Regions from separate parts of the Kurthia sp. FSL E2-0154 genome, predicted to be linked through region 1. Evidence: riboswitches for the same ligand, from Rfam matches in the RefSeq annotation. Region 1 holds a riboswitch; each other region holds the start of a gene.
What was found. Region 1 has a riboswitch for cobalamin ahead of MHB75_RS11675 (hypothetical protein). Riboswitches for the same ligand answer to the same signal wherever they lie in the genome.
Positions count from the first base shown of each region.

Region 2: linked by a shared signal. The riboswitch ahead of MHB75_RS05320 (Ig-like domain-containing protein) and the one ahead of MHB75_RS11675 (hypothetical protein) in region 1 are both predicted to bind cobalamin.
Region 3: linked by a shared signal. The riboswitch ahead of metE (5-methyltetrahydropteroyltriglutamate--homocysteine S-methyltransferase) and the one ahead of MHB75_RS11675 (hypothetical protein) in region 1 are both predicted to bind cobalamin.

Region 1 is NZ_JBBOPO010000001.1:2,352,075-2,358,183, reverse strand. It holds gene MHB75_RS11700 (GNAT family N-acetyltransferase) at 1-331, shown strand, start outside; gene MHB75_RS11695 (hypothetical protein) at 375-659, shown strand; gene MHB75_RS11690 (O-methyltransferase) at 656-1,315, shown strand; partial or broken gene MHB75_RS11685 (nucleoside deaminase) at 1,416-1,856, shown strand; gene MHB75_RS11680 (GNAT family N-acetyltransferase) at 1,949-2,392, shown strand; cobalamin riboswitch at 2,561-2,745, shown strand; gene MHB75_RS11675 (hypothetical protein) at 3,111-3,707, shown strand; gene MHB75_RS11670 (hypothetical protein) at 4,285-4,515, shown strand; gene brnQ (branched-chain amino acid transport system II carrier protein) at 4,735-6,075, shown strand.
Region 2 is NZ_JBBOPO010000001.1:1,094,906-1,101,014, forward strand. It holds gene MHB75_RS05305 (ABC transporter ATP-binding protein) at 1-1,131, opposite strand, end outside; gene MHB75_RS05310 (energy-coupling factor transporter transmembrane component T) at 1,104-1,985, opposite strand; gene MHB75_RS05315 (DUF4430 domain-containing protein) at 1,990-2,889, opposite strand; gene MHB75_RS05320 (Ig-like domain-containing protein) at 2,971-4,515, opposite strand; cobalamin riboswitch at 4,640-4,821, opposite strand; gene MHB75_RS05325 (transcriptional regulator) at 4,947-5,108, opposite strand; gene MHB75_RS05330 (cyclase family protein) at 5,316-6,071, opposite strand.
Region 3 is NZ_JBBOPO010000001.1:629,696-635,804, reverse strand. It holds gene rbsK (ribokinase) at 1-650, opposite strand, end outside; gene MHB75_RS03020 (substrate-binding domain-containing protein) at 655-1,161, opposite strand; gene MHB75_RS03015 (LacI family DNA-binding transcriptional regulator) at 1,091-1,336, opposite strand; gene MHB75_RS03010 (glucose 1-dehydrogenase) at 1,559-2,293, opposite strand; gene MHB75_RS03005 (TetR/AcrR family transcriptional regulator) at 2,518-3,054, shown strand; cobalamin riboswitch at 3,637-3,816, shown strand; gene metE (5-methyltetrahydropteroyltriglutamate--homocysteine S-methyltransferase) at 3,969-6,109, shown strand, end outside.

The DNA of each region.
Region 1 (6,109 bases):
ACATAAAGAAAGGTTAAAAGACGATTTTCTATTCACTTATATGAATTTTGATATGAAGCAACCTTGTTATGTAGTCATGGAATTAGATCGTATTGCATCAATTTGTTGTACAGCTAGACAAAGTGCAGTAGCAGCTGAAGCAAGCGTCTATACACATCCTAAATCAAGAGGAAAAGGATACGGTGCAGCAGTGGCGCAAGCGTGGGCAAGAGATGTGCAACGCCAAGGACGCGTCGCACTCTATAGTACAACATGGGATAACTTTGCTTCACAAGGCATCGCTCGCACATTAAACATGCGCCAATACGGTGTGGACGTGTCGATTGAATAAGTGAAGATGAATACTTTTCATTTTGGAAAGGAGCTATTCAAAGATGAAAATGCGAGAATATCGTCGGGGAGAAAAGCCAAATGATCGAGATCATCGTGGTGGAGAAGAACATCGTGCTCAAACATTTCGTCGTAAACGCGCACTTGGCTTTTTGGAGATGCTCTATGTGAAACAAGAAACATTAAAGGATCAACTACAGCGGGAAGAATTTGCGAACAGTCGACCAGTGATTGAGGGCGAATTGAAAGCTGTTGAAATGATTATCGAAGAGTTTAAAAATGTCTTTCAAGTGGAACGCTCTGAAATAGAGGAGGGGGAAAACGAATGATGGAACAAGTAAATAAATACGCAGATAGGTACTTTGGAAATGAAGATGAGCATTTACAACATATTTTAAAAACAATTGAAGAACATGGTATGAAAAATATCTCGGTTTCAAATGCGACAGGAAAATGGCTGACGCTTCTTGCGACATTAAAGCAATCAAAAAAAGCATTAGAAATAGGTGCTTTAGGTGGTTATAGTGGTCTCTGTATTGCGCGAGGTTTAGCAGAAGGTGGCACACTCCTATCATTAGAGTTAGAACCAGAATATGCAAAACTAGCGAAAGAAAACCTTATGCGCGCAGGATACGGCGAAGTTGTAGACTATCGTATTGGAGATGCGTTAACATCTTTGAAGCAGTTAAAAGAAGACCAAAAAACATTCGATTTCTTCCTTATTGACGCGGATAAAGAGCGTTATAAACATTATTTAGATGCGTGTGTAGACATTGCAGAAGATGGGGCAGTTATTGTTATGGATAATGTATTAGTGCTAGGTGGCGTAGCAGACGAAACGGTTAAAGATTCTTTACCTGAACATTTACAAGAACGTACACGTATTATGCGTGAATATAATGAATATGTATCACAGCACCCACATCTATTTTCAGTACTACTACCAATCGGTGATGGGTTAATTTGTTCTATCGTTAAAAAGTGATTCGAAGTAAACATATAGCGATTGTCTAAATAAATGTTTTTTTCATATAATATGAGAGCAAAATAGGCAAATTCGGAGGTACACAGATGACAAAAGAACAGTGGATGCAAAAATAATTGAACTAGCATATGAGAATACAGTGAATGGTGGAAAGCCTTTCGGTGCCATCATTGTCAAAGATGATGCCATTGTAGCAGTTGGTGTGAATGAAGTGTTAGAAACACATGACCCAACAGCACACGCTGAACTACTCGCGATTCGTCGTGCAACAGAAAAGTTACAAACAACAGATTGATTGGATTGTCAGCTATATACAAGTGGTGAACCATGCTCGATGTGTATGGGTGCGATTTACTGGGCAAACTTTAAAGATGTATATTATGCCTATTCTTCAGAAGAAGAACAAGCAGGTCTTGGAACATCACATGTCTATGCACAGCTTGCTTTACCACGTGAAGAACGTGAGGTTCAATTGCAGCACGTTGAACGTCAAGCAGAAACGAATGATGCGTTTGCATTATGGATTGAAAAACAACAATAAGTTTAAAAACAGAAAGAATCGTGCATATACGGTTCTTTTTTTTATTTTAAAAAAGCTGCATTTTGGTACAATAAGGAAAAGGGGTGGATGATGTGGAAATTCAATATGCAACGAAAGCAGATCTAGAAAAGGTTGTGCCATTATTTCAAGGATACTTACAGTTTTATGGTCGCCAATTTGAAGAACAAGAAGTGGTGACTTTTATTAAAAAGCGTTTAACAAACGATGATGCCATCATTTTATATGCAGAACATGAAGGAAAAGCAATTGGATTTACGCAACTCTATCCAAGTTTTTCATCACTTGCATTAAAACGCGCATATATTTTAAACGATTTATTCGTTGAGGAGTCTCACCGAAAGTTAGGTGCGGCGAGAGCCTTGATGGAGGAAGCATTTGTATTTTGTGAACAGATGGGTGCAGCGTACATCACGCTTGAGACACATCCAGATAATGTAGCTGCTCAAAAACTATATGAAGATATCGGTATGCAACGAGATGATGAATATTGGCATTATACGAAAGAATTTAAATAGAACGTGAAAACAGGCTGGGACATAAGGGCAAAAAACACATCCTATATGAGCATAAGAAAAACTGGAATCGCGCTGTAGCACGGTTCCAGTTTTTCGTTGCGAACGCTAAAAAAATGAAAATGACATGTTTTGTCCCAGCCTGTTTTCTTTTCTTGTATAATAAAATCAAACGGAATAATAGAAGTTGGTACAAGTGTATGGCACTTGTTTAAAAGGGAAGAACGGTGAAAGTCCGTCGCTGTCCCGCAACTGTAAGTAGGAGTGCTTTTCGATAAACCACTGTCTTATGAGATGGGAAGGTGAAAAGTGCATTGAATACGAGCCAGGAGACCTGCCAATCTTCGAGTACAACCAAAAACCTACGCGGATAGGAGGTGTTTGAGTATGCGAACACAATATGGATTACATACTCACAGTACGACGAAAAACCGATGGAGATGTTTGAATCATTCCACTGTTTTTTTGTGTTGTACTACGAACGATACGTAATTCTGCCACTATGAATAAATGATTCAATAGTAACTAAAAAAATAAATAAAGTTACTTATAAATTAGCTATATACGTTGATAAAAAAGGGAAACTAACAGTATCTTCTTTTTATCCTAAACCTTGAAATTAAGGAGTAAAACATATGAAATTAGAAATTAAATCGTATATTACAATCCCCCTGAAAAAGAAGAGTTAAATAAAAATCAAGAGTACCCAGGCTACATAGAAATGACCCATTTAGAAGGTTTAGATGTATTTAATTATGAGTTTGGACGATCTGGAGGATATCCTGGAGGTAAAGTAGTTTTTTGTGTAGATGGAAAACCCTTGCCTTTTAATACAGAAGTATTTGAATTATATAGGTTTTGGTATAATTTGGTTTTAACTTTATTACCAAAAGATAAATCTATTGAAAAACTCGATCATCTAATATTTTATGCAGACGATTATGTTATGGATAATTTTAAAATTAGAATTTTTTATCATAAAAAAACAGTTGAATTTCATTATAAAAAACAAGTATTTGCTACTTTTTCATTAGATGAGTATAAAAAAGCTGTTTTACAAGGGTTTTTAGATTTCATGTGGCATACGAATTTAGAATTTGAAACAATTACACATGATTCTTTAGGTGATGAAATTGATTATATCGATTTACGAGAAGATTTAGATTCAATAAGTGAGTTATATGGTTGTCGTTATATTTTCTTACAATTTATGAAAGAAATTTATAAACAAAAAAGTTATGACTTAGGCAAATTAATAAATCTTAATTTTGATACAAGTTATTATTATTCAAAGTTAGAATACGATTTAGAGGATTAAAATTATAATTATAAGGATACTTTATTGAATAAAGTAAGACTTAGAAAGTTGATAGAAAAAAGCCTGGTACAGAACAAAATAATATGTCTCAAATACGAATAATCAAATCAATTGAACGCGTAGAAAACGACTCCTGCGGGAATAGCGTGAGCTGAAAACCTCACAGGAACGCAGTGACGAGGAGTTTGAAGCCATGCCCGAACGCTACGTGATGTAGTGGGGCAAGATTTGCAACAGGACGTTGCGTTCTTTTCTTGCCTACCGCTATTCGTTTTTCGAAGCGGAAATTGATCTGAATGAACAAATCCCGTATGATTGAATTGCACCTCAATTATTAGACACATCTACTAATTGGAGGTGCAGTTTTTATATGGCAAAATATTCATCAGAAGAAAAAATACAAGCCGCTTTAAGGTATATAAACGGTACGGAAAGTTTATATACAATAGCGAGATCGATTGGTACAGATGATAAATCGATTCTTAATTGGGTGAGATAGTATGAGTATCATGGTGTTAATCAAGTTAGTGAAAATAGTGGATATAGCGATGGCATTTATTTAGTTGGTCCTTTTAGGTTGTATAAAAAGTTTGACACAGGGGATCAGTTTGAAAAATTTGTTAATTTTTTTGATGATCATGATTTAGAAGAAATTACGATGAAAGAAGTAAGTGATTGGGTGAAAAAAGGCTTTGATAAAGCCATGGTTACATTGCCTTTACCTATTTATTTTAGATTTACAGATGAAGAAGATGCACTTAATTTAGTGATAGGCGAATGGGAAAATCAAATGGAAATAGAGTTATGAGCTTAATGCATATTCGTTTATCTTAATTTAAATAAATGATAGAGCGACACTTTTTCATACTCAAAAAATACAAAATAGTCTAAAAATTATACAAAATTATCTATTTTTCGTTTATTCTTTCTCTTTATTCTCTGTTCATCTTGTATTGTCTGTAGTAAATTGTTAATATACTCTAATTACAATATTAAATAGACGATTTAAGTCATAAGGAGGAAAAATATGCAAGCAAAAGTACCATTTTCAACATACGCCATCATCGGTACGATGTTATTCGGTATGTTCTTCGGGGCAGGGAACTTAATTTTCCCAATCGAACTTGGACAGATGGCTGGTACGCAATTCTGGTGGGCTTTAATTGGTTTCCTAGTTACAGCAATCGGTTTGCCGTTCATGGGAATTCTAGCAATTGGTTTATCAGGAAGTAATGGTTTACGAGACTTAGGGAATCGAGTGCATCCACTATTCGGTCTTGTATTTTCAGTTGTACTATATTTAACGATTGGACCATTCTTTGCGATTCCGCGTACAGCGACTGTATCGTTCACAGTAGGGTTAGAACCATTCTTAAATCCAGATCAAGTATCATTATTTTTAGGCATTTTTAGTTTTGTATTCTTTTTAGTTGTGTATTACTTCTCACTAAATCCAGCAAAAGTAATGGATTATATCGGTAAATATTTAACACCTGCATTCTTAGTGTTCTTATTTATCTTAATTATTGTCAGTGTTGTTAATCCGATGGGGAGTTTTGAAAAACCAGTAGGTGACTATGTGAATCAAGCCTTTATGACAGGTTTTAAAGGCGGATACAATACGATGGATGCACTAGCATCACTTGCGTTTGGGATCGTCGTAATTAATGCGATTAAGAGTCGTGGTATTACCAGTACGAAAGATATTGCGATGGCGACTTGGAAATCGGGAATTTTCGCAATGGCTTTAATGATGATTATTTATGGATTTATCACATACATGGGCGGTACAAGTGTTGGCGCTGTTGGAACATTTGAAAATGGCGGCTTAATTTTTGCAGCTGTTGCGAAACACTTCTTCGGTTCATTCGGTGGGATTTTACTAGCGATTATCATTATTTTAGCTTGTTTAAAAACAAGTATTGGCTTAATTACATCATGTAGTGAATTCTTCCATGAAGTTATGCCAGCCATCAGCTATAAATGGTTTGTATTCATTTTAACGTTTGTATCATTCTTAATTGCGAACTTTGGTTTAAGTAATATCATTACATATGCTGTTCCGGTATTAATGTTCTTATATCCACTAGCGATTGTTTTAATTCTATTAACGATGTTCTCGCCGCTATTCAAAGCACGTCAAAGTGTATATGCGATGTCGATGTTCCTAACATTCTTCGTGAGTGTGATTGATGGTTACAAAGCATTGGTTGAAAGTGTGCCGGGTGCGAAATTACAAGTGTTAGAATCGATTGAGATATTCTACTCACATTACTTACCGTTATATGATATCGGTTTAGGATGGGCTGCTCCTGCTGTGGTAGGTGCCATCATCGGACTCATTTATGCGGCAATTGTAAAAAAATAATGACGTGAAGACAAGGTGTGTTCAATCGGACATA
Region 2 (6,109 bases), 1.3 Mb from region 1:
TGGTAGCATCGAAATCATACCTTGATACAATTCTTTTTTCGCATATTTTTTAAGCAGTTTATTAAAAATCGTTACTTTTCCTCGATGTGGCTTTAGTAGCCCTGTAATTAAGCCGAGTGTTGTGGATTTACCCGTCCCGTTTCCACCAACAATACTTAGAAATTCACCTTGATGGAGCTGGAAATTCAATCCTCGAATTAAATCTTCTGCATGACGGTCATAGCGAAACCATAAATCTTGCACATCTAGTACGACTTCTCCAGAAGGCTCTGCTTCTTGAATTTGCTTATGGTCTTTTTCGTAATGCTTTTCAAGCCATGTGCGTCCGTCACGAATCGTTAAAGGTGTTTCATCTGATTGCTTAAGTGCATGATGTACACGAAGTGGCGTTGGCAAACCTAGTAACATCGGATGATGTGCATCAACATGACGTAAACGTGTCGCCGCTTTAATCGGTGTATCATTTGCAATAATTTCACCTGCATCTAAAATAATGACACGATCTGCAATCGGATATACTTCCTCTAATCGGTGTTCAACAAGCACAATCGTTAAACCGAGTTCTTTATTGAGCTTTTGAAGTGTTGCGATAAATTCACTCGCTGCAATCGGGTCGAGTTGTGATGTAGGTTCATCTAGAATCAGTAGTTGTGGTTGCATCACCATAATACTCGCTAAATTGAGCAGCTGTTTTTGACCACCTGATAAGTCTGTTGTATTTTTTCGGAACCATGTTTGAATACCGAAGAAGCTTGCCATTTCAGCAACGCGACGACGGATTGTCATGGAATCGTAACCGAGATTTTCAAGACCAAAACTTAATTCATGCCATACTTTATCCGTTACAATTTGTAGTTCAGGTTTTTGAAGTACATAACCAATTTGACTGGCTGCTTCACGCTGAGGCAAGTCTTGTAAAGCGACACCATTGAAATGAATCGTTCCAGACGTTTGACCATGTGGCGTTAATTCACGTTTTAAATGCTTTAATAATGTACTCTTACCACATCCTGATGTTCCGCATAATACGACGAATTCACCTGCTTCAATTTCAAGAGAGATGTCTTTTAAAGTTGGTTTTGTTGCAAGTGGATAACTAAACATTAATTGATTGATTTCAATGAGCGCCATTTGAATGCCTCCAGTACTTCAATAAAAATAGGTAGTGACACGAGTATACCATAACTAATGGTCATGAAAATCATCGGACCATTCCAAACGATTGGTGAGAACGTTGGATAGTAGTAGAATTCATTCCAACCGAAATAGCTACATAGTAATTGAATGATAAATAAAATAAAAATACCGCTGAGTGCAAATCCATCTAATCGATCAAAGCGAAATAATGAAAAAGTTGAGCGCCCCTTTAATCCGTAGCCGCGTGCTTTCATCGAATCGGCTGTTTCAATTGCACTTTCTAAAGCCCAAGAGATAAGGATGGATAAAATACGAGTTCCAGCTTTAATACGATGCCAAACCGAACCTGAACTAGGGTCCATGCCAATCGCACGCTGCGCATACATAATCTTCTTAATTTGATGACCAAATAAAGGAACGAGGCGCATCGTTAATGAGATCAGTAATGCCACAGCAGGGGATATTTTCGTAAATAAATATAAAAATTTATCAGATGTCATGACCGCATTAAATGCACTAAACCAAAAGATAATGGCGATTAACATGACAGAAGCAGCAAATCCATAAACAATAGCTTCGACTGTAATCGGTTGTTCATTGATATAGAGAATCGCTGTTTCGCCTTCATGAATGAGTAAAGGGTTTAAAATAGCTGCTACCAACATGAATGGAAGCAGCCATTTAATCGATTTCAAAAAACTTTTCTTTAATAAAAGAAAGCTTGTGACAGTTGCACCCGTAAAACTAATTATAAGCAGAATAGGATGCATATAAAACATTGTTAAACCAATAACAGCGAAAAAGTAACTGAAAATAACGAGCGGGTGAAAATCATGAAGTGATTTCATCTAACTACCACCCTAAGTCCGTTCCACCATTAGTTGTATATTGCAACTCAATGCGGTCACCATCTTCAAGTTGATAATTACCTACGCCAACAGGTGCTTTTACACCGTTAACTGTATACATCCAGCCACTTAATGAACCTGCTTGTTTTTCGTTTATATGATTAATCCCGATAATATAAATACCGTACATTGGATTTTTTTCGTAATTAATATAAATACCGTATTTTGAACGTAGTTTTGAAATGGCATCCCAAGCTGTATCGCCTTCTTTAATTTCAATTTTTGCGTTATTTAGTAGTACGCCACTTGCTGGTACATATTGTTCACTTTGTAGGTTTTTCGGTAATAGCTCATAATGATCAGGATTTAGTAATGTACGCATGCCAATTGTAATCGTTGCATACTCTTTTTTCACTGGTTTTTCTATAGGTTTTTCAGGTGTTGACGGTTTTGGTGTCGATGGCTTCGGTGTAGAAGTCGTTGCCTCCGGTTTTTTCGTTACCGTCGTTTCTTTTTTCGCTTCGTCTTTTTTGACTGGTTTTTCTTTTTTTGTTGGTTGTTCTTTAGAGGTCTTATTAGATGTTATTATTTCCTTTTTTGCCTCTGTTTTTTGTGTTTGAGATGGTGTCGATGTTGGTTTCTCTACTGTAGAAATGGACGAATTCGTTGACGTTGTCGTGTCGTTTTCAGATGTAGTAGCCACTTCTTTCGTTACAGAACCTTTATCATCTTGCGCCGTTTCTTTTGTTTTTTCTTTTACTTTTTTCTGTTCTTCGTCATTTAGAACAACGACTTTTTTCGCTTCTTCCTCTTGCTCATTTTCATATTGCTGTGCGGTTTGCACTTTACAGCCTGTTAAAAGTAAGGTTGCAGATAGCGCAAATAGTATAATTTTACTTTTCATGTTGTCCCTCCTTTTAAGATAGCAATAGGGCTGTTCCAAGATTTACATCTTAGAGCAACCCTTATTCGCTATGTGTAAATCTTATTTGCTTTTTACTGCAACTGTAACGGATTTACTTGTGTAATTTGATTTTTTCGCATACACTTTTACTTTTGTTTTTTCTTTTAATGTTGGCACTTTAATTGAGAAAGAACCTGTTTTTGTGCTGGCAGTTGCTTTATATGTTTTGTTTCCAATTTTCGCATATACTGTTGCACCTTTTGTTGTTGATCCGGTTACTTTTTTAGCGCCTTTTACAAGTTTACTTACTTTTGGTGTTGCAGGTGTTAAACGATCAGCCACTTTTTGTGTAATGGCTTTGCTCTTATTACTAGCTAAGTCGGTTACATAGAATTTCACTGTCGCATTCGCCTTGAACGCAGTTTTTACTGGATATGAGAATTTACCTTTTGCATCTGCTTGAACTGCTGCTAATTTTTTCGAACCATTATAGATTGTAACCGTTGCATATGGTTCTGTCGTACCTGAAATTGTTTTTGTTGTGTTCGCCACTTTTGTAACACTTAATGATTTTGGTGCAGTTGTATCATACTTTAAAGAAGAAGCTTTTGCATCTGTTAAATCAAAGAATGTATTTTTATCTGATGCATAGCGATCATACGCAACAAGACCTAAAATTGCACTTGTTGTTGCAAATAGTTGTGGACTTTTTTGATCTGGTGTTATTTTAAAACCACCTGTTGTTGCATCAAAGTTTAATAACATATTTGACACAGCCCATTGACCATTTTTAATAAATGAACGTGCTGTTTTTGGATTAATGCCATTCTCTGTTAGAGCGATGACCACTTGTGCTTGTGAATCGACACTATTACCGCCCCATGGACTGTAACCTGCAACATCTGTTAATTGACTTGACATATAATCTAAACCTTTACGAATTGACGCTTTAACGGCTGGGTCTGAATCATAGTTCGCAAGAGCACTTAACACCATAGCAGTCATGTCGACACTCACGCCGTTTTCAACGTCTTCAGCCCATGAGAAGCCGCCATTTTCAAATTGTGTGCTTACTAAATAATCAACCATAGATTTACGTGAGAAGTCAGCGTATTTTGTACCTGCTGGGAAGCTATAATCTTTCGCTTCTAAAGCACGTAATACATATAAATAATCTGTGATGTATAAACTTTTCGCTGCTTTACCTGCTACTAATTTATCACCTAATAAGTTAATTAAGTTATAACCCGCCACATTTTTCGGATCTTTACCGATGGCAGTAATCGCTAAAATTATTTTTGATAATGCGCCTGGCGAGCTATTAAATTGACCTTTTTGCTTCTTTAATTCACGTTCAACATCTTTATAGAATGTTGTGTAGTAATCTTTACTTACAGCGTAATTTGAACGCGCAAAATTAAGTACTGCATCTGAACTTTGGTAAGTTGGTGTTGATACATCTGGTAATGAATAATAATAGTTCGATGTTGCTTTTAATGTATTCGCTACATCAACTTTTTTAACTGTTGGTACTTTTGCTTCTGCTTGTAAAGCCGTTGCTGGTACAGCTGAAACGACTAAAGCTGCTGATAATGTTGCTGGAATCACCCATTTTGATTTAAACATAAAAATAACCCCCAAATGGTTTTGATTTGGAGGATTAGCTAACACGAAAAGCTCACGTTCCGAAGACATGAAGAATTATGTAACAACAATTATACATACGTGCGTCTAATCCACCCCTCGAAGATTGAAACGAATGATGAAAGCAGGTCTCCTGGCTCTATGATCATATTACTTTGACAACTTCCCGTATAAACACAGTGTTTGTATGTCATTTCATCCCATATTACAGTAGCGGGGCTGCATCGGATTTTCACCGTTTTCCCTATTATCTAGCCTAAAACTAGTACTCTCACCTGAAAGAATATTCAATTATCTTAATAGAAAGTATTCCATACTCTATAAAAAAAGTAAATAACTTTTCGTAAAAGAAGGTCTTAGGACATACAAAAACCTCTACTTTACACATTAAGTGGAAAATAGAGGTTTAATACCTAGCTAATCTCTTGAATTGTGGCGTCTCTCTTATACTCATTAAATGCATACAATTGCTCCTCTGTTAATTGTTTGACATATAAATGGTAATTCATCGACTCCAACCCATAGTTTTCGCAAGCTTGACAATACGTCTGATAACCTTCCATAAAGTGTTCCATTAAACATCTCTCCTTTTGTTATATAACAGTTTTACTTGTTGTATTTAATATATAACAGAAGAAAAGAGGTGTCAACTAATTTTCTGAAAATTCAACAAAATATTTAGTTTACATAATAATATTATTTTTAAAACAAAAAAACACCTTGAGATGACAAGGTGTTCCACGACAAATGAGTCTGTATAGTTTAAGGCGAATGAGCCATTATTAATTCGGTGTAATCGCAAATGAGCGTACGGGAAAACCGGATGCTTTTTCAGGTTTAGCCACGATATTAAAGATAACTGCCCCCTTTGCCGGAAGTTGATCTAAATTCGTTAAAAGTTCGACTTGATACGTATCTTGTTCTAAAACGAAATACTCTGCGGCTAATGAGCCATGTTTTCGATATTCTTCACTCGAATCTGTATCAAATGTTTCATGACCAATCGCTTTAATGCCTCGTTCTTTGAATAAAAAAGATAATACTTCGACAGACCAACCTGGCACATGAGCCACGCCTGCTTCATCAATATTATTAAAGGTATCATGGTCGGGCCAGCGCTTCGACCAGTCTGTGCGTAATGCGACAAATGAGTCGGCTTCAATGATGCCATTTTGATCCTCAAATGAGAGGATGTCTTCAATCGTTACCGTGTGACCTGGATTCTTTTGTACTTGAGCTGTAATATCTACAACAATAAGTGGCAGTACTAATTCCTGAAGATGAAGTTCCTCAATATAGCGTGTATCTCGTACAAAGTGTATCGGTGCATCAAGATGTGTTCCATACTGACCTGCAAAAGAAAATTGTTGTGCAAAAAAGCCATCATCATGTGTAAAAAGTGTATCAAATTTTGCTGGATTGAATGCATGGAAGTGAGGTGACTGGCTATTAAATGTATGTGTCAAGTCCACCCATTTCTGCTTTTTCAATGTTTGTAATGCTTGTAAAACATCTTGCTGTAAAACCGATTCGCTCATAACATCACTCCTTTTTAATCTACAAAAAAACCTCTCCT
Region 3 (6,109 bases), 1.7 Mb from region 1:
CCATCATAATAACGTGCACCATTCGCTCCTAGTGTCACAATTAGACCGTTTGGATAACGTTCAAGTGCATTTTCTACATCGTCTTTAAAGATATCTGCACACTCTGTTTCATTTGGCGTGAAGTATGCGACACGGTCCATCCACTCTTCTTTAAAATTCTCAGCTGGCGCTGGATTTAACAGTACTTTTACACCCAATTCTTGGCACACATCAAGTGCGTATTCTACCGTTTCTTGAGGGATTTCTAATTGCATAATGACTAACTCACTTTTAGCAATTTGCTCACGCGCTGCATCGATTGACTCCTTTGTAACATCATGGTTTGCACCAGGTACTACAATAATTCGATTGTCCTGTTCGAATAAAATAATATTGGCAATTCCTGTAGCAGTCGATGTTGTCTCTACAAACTGGTCTTGCACGCCTTCTACTTTTAATAAATTTCGTAACACTTGTCCGAAAGCATCGTTACCTAGTGCGCCTACCATATGTACGTGCGCACCTAATCGAGCTGCTGCCACCGCTTGATTTGCTCCTTTACCTCCTGGAACGGTATGAAAGCTCTCCCCTAAAACGGTTTCTCCTTGTTTCGGAAATAGATTTGTTTCTACAACAACATCCATATTAATACTACCAATGACTGTAATCATAATTTTACTCTCCTTTAGTTGAATTTCTTTTTATTAAAATAAGTACTATAAGTTGGTGACGTTCTAGAATATCCTCATTTTGCATTTGCTTCCATAAACAGCGCACAGCCCGTTGCCCGTTTTGTGCAATTTGTTGAGCAATCGTTGTAATTGTTGGTGTTGTCCATTCCGTCATGCGAATACCATCATAGCCAATCAACTGAATTTTTTCTGGAATACGTAAATTCATTTGTTGAATCGCTTTTAACGCGCTAACTGCTATCACATCGCTACTTGAAAAGATTGCTTTATATGTTCGATTTTGTAGTTTTTCGAACACAGAATTTTTTACCACTTCCACTTTATACGTACTGATTACTTCGTCTGTTTGTAATGTTTGTGCGCAAGAATAAAATCCTGCTATTCGTTCATTTCCGATATTACAAAGAATCATTAACAATTCATATTGGTAGCATTGTTCTTCGATTGCTTTTGCTAATTCTGAAAAAAGGATTCGTAATATCTGGAACAAGCAAAACAACCAGTTGGCTTTTCTTCGTCGCAAGTGAACGTGCTATTTCATTAGGGCGATAATGTAGTAACTCAATTGCCGTATGAATGGATTTCTTCGCTTCTTCACTTACATGCCCATTTTTATTTAGATAACGTGAAACAAGAGTTGAAGACACACCCGCTTCCTTTGCCATATTTCGAATTGTCGGTATCTTTTCATTTCCCTTGAAACTTATATGGTATCGGTTCCGCATAAATATAACGACTTCTTATCATCATGTCAAACACATATTTTTATATAAAAAGAGGGACTACGCCAATGCGCAATCCCTCTTTTTAAAGATTCTCTACCTGCTAATACCACAAGATACAATAGGAAAAAATCAATAGAAGCTATAAATGTTTGGTAAAACGAATTAACGTGCTGACATACCGCCATCAACGATGAATTCTGAACCAGTTGAGTAGCTTGATTCTTCAGAAGCTAAGTAAAGAACTAAGTTAGAAACTTCTTCTGATTCAGCAACGCGACCAAGTGGAATATGTTTAGCAAATGCTTCAACAGCAGCTTTTGTATCTTCTTGAACAACCATTGGAGTAGCGATTACGCCTGGGTGTACAGAGTTTACGCGGATGTTTTTAGGAGCTAACTCAAGAGCTGCTGCTTTTGTAATACCACGTACAGCAAATTTAGTATCGGTGTAACCTACAGCGCCACCAACTAAACCGTTAAGTGAAGAAATGTTTACGATTGTACCTTGACCAGCTTTTTCCATTGAAGAAACAACTGATTTGATACCTAAGAATACAGAAACTTGGTTGATTTCAACGATTTTACGGTAATCTTCTACTGAAGTATCAGTGATTGATTTAGCCATCGTAATACCAGCATTGTTTACTAGTACGTTTACTGGACCGAACGCTTCTTCAGCTTTCGCTACAACATTTTTCCAATCTTCTTCGTTTGCAACGTTTTGTTTTACGAAAATAGCGTTTTCGCCAAGTTCTGCAGCAAGTGCGTTACCTTTTTCTTCATTTAAATCAGTAAGAACGACTTTCGCGCCTTCTTCGATGAATTTTTTTGCGTGTGCAGCTCCCATACCTTGAGCTGAACCTGTAATAATTGCTACTTTACCTTCTAAACGAGCCATTATAAAACTCCTCCTTAAAATCTTTCAGAAATAAACTACACTTGTAAATTAACAAACTTTCATACATAACATCAATAGAAAATCGTTAAATATTTTAATAATAAACTATTTAATTTTAAATTAATTATAACACAACTTATTTACACATAGTTTAATTTAGGTAATTATAAACTTTCTGTTAAATGGAAATAATGGCATAATGACATTATGAAAGGAATGATTTGATGTCTTCTTCACAAGATCGTAGAATTTTACGCACACAGAAAAAACTAAAAGCTGCACTCATCCATCTTTTAAAAGAAGGACATGATTTACGTTCACTTTCAGTAATGGAAGTTGCACAACAAGCTACGTGTAATCGTGTCACATTCTACTCCCACTATAAAGATGTAGATGATCTTCTTTGTACAATCTTTGATGACTATCTTACAGAACTACTCACTTATTTTAGAGAAAGTTATCAAGCGCTTGGTAAAATTTCAGCTACAGATGAACGACTCCATTTAGCTATTTTTGAATATATTTATCAAAATCAATTCATTTTCTCTCTCATTATTAAAGGAGAAATACTACCTGGTTCTCAAAATCGTTTTTGTGATAGTCTCGTACAACTAACAGGTAAAGAGATTGCACTAAAAGATGACTTACCAATTGAAGTACCTGCGCTTAGTTACTATTCAACATATGCAAGTCTTGGCTTTTTTATTTATTGGATGAATCAAGATGTCAAAGAGAAACCGGAAGTCATGGCAAAAAACTAACCTATTTGCAAAGCAAGGTGTTTCAAGAAGCTGAAGTTTTATAAAAGTATGATTGAACTACATCTCTAATTTTTAGATATGTCTAAAAATTAGGATGTAGTTTTTAAATGACTAAATATTCATCAGAAGAAAAGAAGATGAGACAAAACATTTCACTTTTCTCTTTTAGAGTTCTCAACGAAAAATCGGAAACTCACCATAGCGCGATTCCAATTTTTCATGCTCATATAAGATGATATTTTCACAGTTATGTACCATCCTATTCAAACTGAAGTGCCACCTGAAAATCATACAGAATTCTTCTTTTTTTCCGTTACATTAAGTCAGTAGCATATGGATATAAATTCAAACTTCTAATAACTACTTTCCTGTAAAATTTTCAGCTCAAGCTATTTTTGCTGAAGGTGGTTTTCTACACGTTCATATTGATTTACTTCTTCGTGTTTGATATACAGTACTTTTTTATTTCCTAAGTTCTTTCTAATAATTAAATCTCTCAGATGAAATAGTTATATATGTTTTTCTGAATATTCTTCTTTTTCTTTTTATTCTAATAGTTTTATGTTATAGTAATCTCTAATTACATAACGTGTAAGAAATGGTACTTATGAAAATAAGTTTAAATGGGAAGAGCGATGTAAATTCGCCACTGTCCCGCAACTGTAATTGGGAGTTTTTCAAACAACGCCACTGTTCTTTAATGGGAAGGCTTGAAAAATGTTGAGCATAAGTCAGGAGACCAGCCATCTTCTAGTACACACCAAATGCCTACGTGGAGATAGGTGGTGTTCTGTGCGCATAGACGGGGAAATTATTCCTCTTTTTCAGTATGCATAGGTAACGCTTCAGACTATTTCCTTTAAGAAATAGTCTTTTTATTTTGGTTTATGTAAATTCAAAAGGAGGGTTTTATAATGACAACTGTATCAAGTACAACGATTGGATATCCATATATTGGTGAAAACCGCGAATGGAAAAGAACCGTAGAACAATTTTGGAATCAACAACTTTCAGAAAGTCAATTTGAAAAAGAATTAAAAAATCAACGCATAGCAAATTTACTAAAACAACAAGATAAAGGAATTGAACAAATAACAGTCGGTGACTTTACTTATTATGATCGTATGTTAGATTTAGCTTTTATGTTCCGTCTAATTCCCGAGAGATATCATACATTAGAATCAGAACCTTCATTGAAAACATATTATGCAATGGCACGTGGTTCAGACACAACCATTGCGTGCGAAATGACGAAATGGTTTAATACGAACTATCATTACATCGTTCCAGAATACGAACAACAAAAACTATCATTAGGACACAACTACTTACTTGATTTATTCAATGAAGCAAAATCTGTTTTATCAACAAATCCAAAACCAACATTTATTGGTCCATACTCTTTTATTCAGCTAACAAAAGGCTATTGTGAAAAAACAGTCGCGTCTTTTATTTTGCAACTATTACCACTTTACGAACAAGTAATTCAACAACTTGTAGATGCAGGAGCTGAATGGATTCAACTTGAAGAACCAATGTTCACGCAAGAGTTAGACGAAGAACAACTACAATTAATTGATGTGATCTATCAACAATTAGCTGATCATGTACCAAGTGCGAATTTAATGATTTCCACTTATTTTGAAGCAATTCCACAATATGAAAGAATTGTACAACTACCTGTAGCAGGTATTGGATTGGATTTTGTTCATGGATACAAAGATAATTTACAAGCAATCAAGCAATACAGTTTCCCAGGAAATAAAGTGTTAGCTGCTGGCATTATTAATGGTCGTGATATTTGGGTCAGCTCTTTAAAAGAGGTCACACAAAAAGTTGAAGCTATCTTACAATTAGTTTCGCCAAAAGTATTGTGGCTACAACCTTCTTGTAATTTACAACATTCACCTGTCACAACTGCTGCTGAAAAAGCATTACCAACTGTCTTATATAATGCACTTGCATTTGCAGATGAAAAATTAGATGAATTGCGTCATATCACTTATTATATTCGTAATCAATCTTTTGAAACCCCATCTATAATAAAAGAAAATTTAATGGTTATTGAAAAACTAGCTACCGATGTATCTCGGAATAACTCGACTGTTGCACAAGAAATCAAACAACTTAACAAGAAAGATTTTAATCGTTCACAGCTTTTCGAAGAACGTATTATTACACAAAAAAATAGATTACGCTTACCTGATTTTCCAACAACAACTATTGGAAGCTTTCCACAATCAGAAAAAATCAAAAAAATACGTTCGCAATGGCGTAAAAAAGAAATTTCAACAGAGCTTTATGAAACTCAATTACGTGCAGAAACAAATCGCTGGATTAAAATTCAAGAAGATTTAGATTTAGATGTATTAGTTCATGGTGAATTTGAACGAACAGATATGGTGGAATATTTCGGAGAAAAACTAGCTGGGTTTGCATTTACTAAAAAAGCTTGGGTTGTATCTTACGGTTCGCGTTGTGTAAAACCCCCTATTATTTATGGCGATATTGAATGGCTTGAACCGATGACTGTTAAAGAAACAACCGATGCTCAAGAACAAACAGATCGTTTAGTCAAAGGAATGTTAACGGGACCTGTCACCATTTTAAATTGGTCATTTGTACGTGATGACATCGAACGTAGTAAAGTCGCTATCCAAATTGCACTTGCACTTAAAAAAGAGATTCTTGCACTCGAAAAAAGTGGTATCCAAATCATTCAAGTCGATGAACCTGCCTTACGAGAAGGTTTACCATTACGACAGTCGCGTCAACAAGATTACCTAGATTGGTCAATCAATGCATTTAAATTAGCTACAGCTGCCGTTCAACCAAGTACGCAAATTCATACACACATGTGCTATTGTGAATTTAATGATTTTATTGAACCGATTGTTGCACTAGATGCAGATGTTATTTCATTAGAAACTTCACGTAGTCACGGTGAACTAATTCACTCATTACAGCATACACCTTATCCTTATGGTATTGGTTTAGGTGTATATGATATTCATAGTCCACGGGTACCGAGTGTAGAAGAAATGTATACGATTTT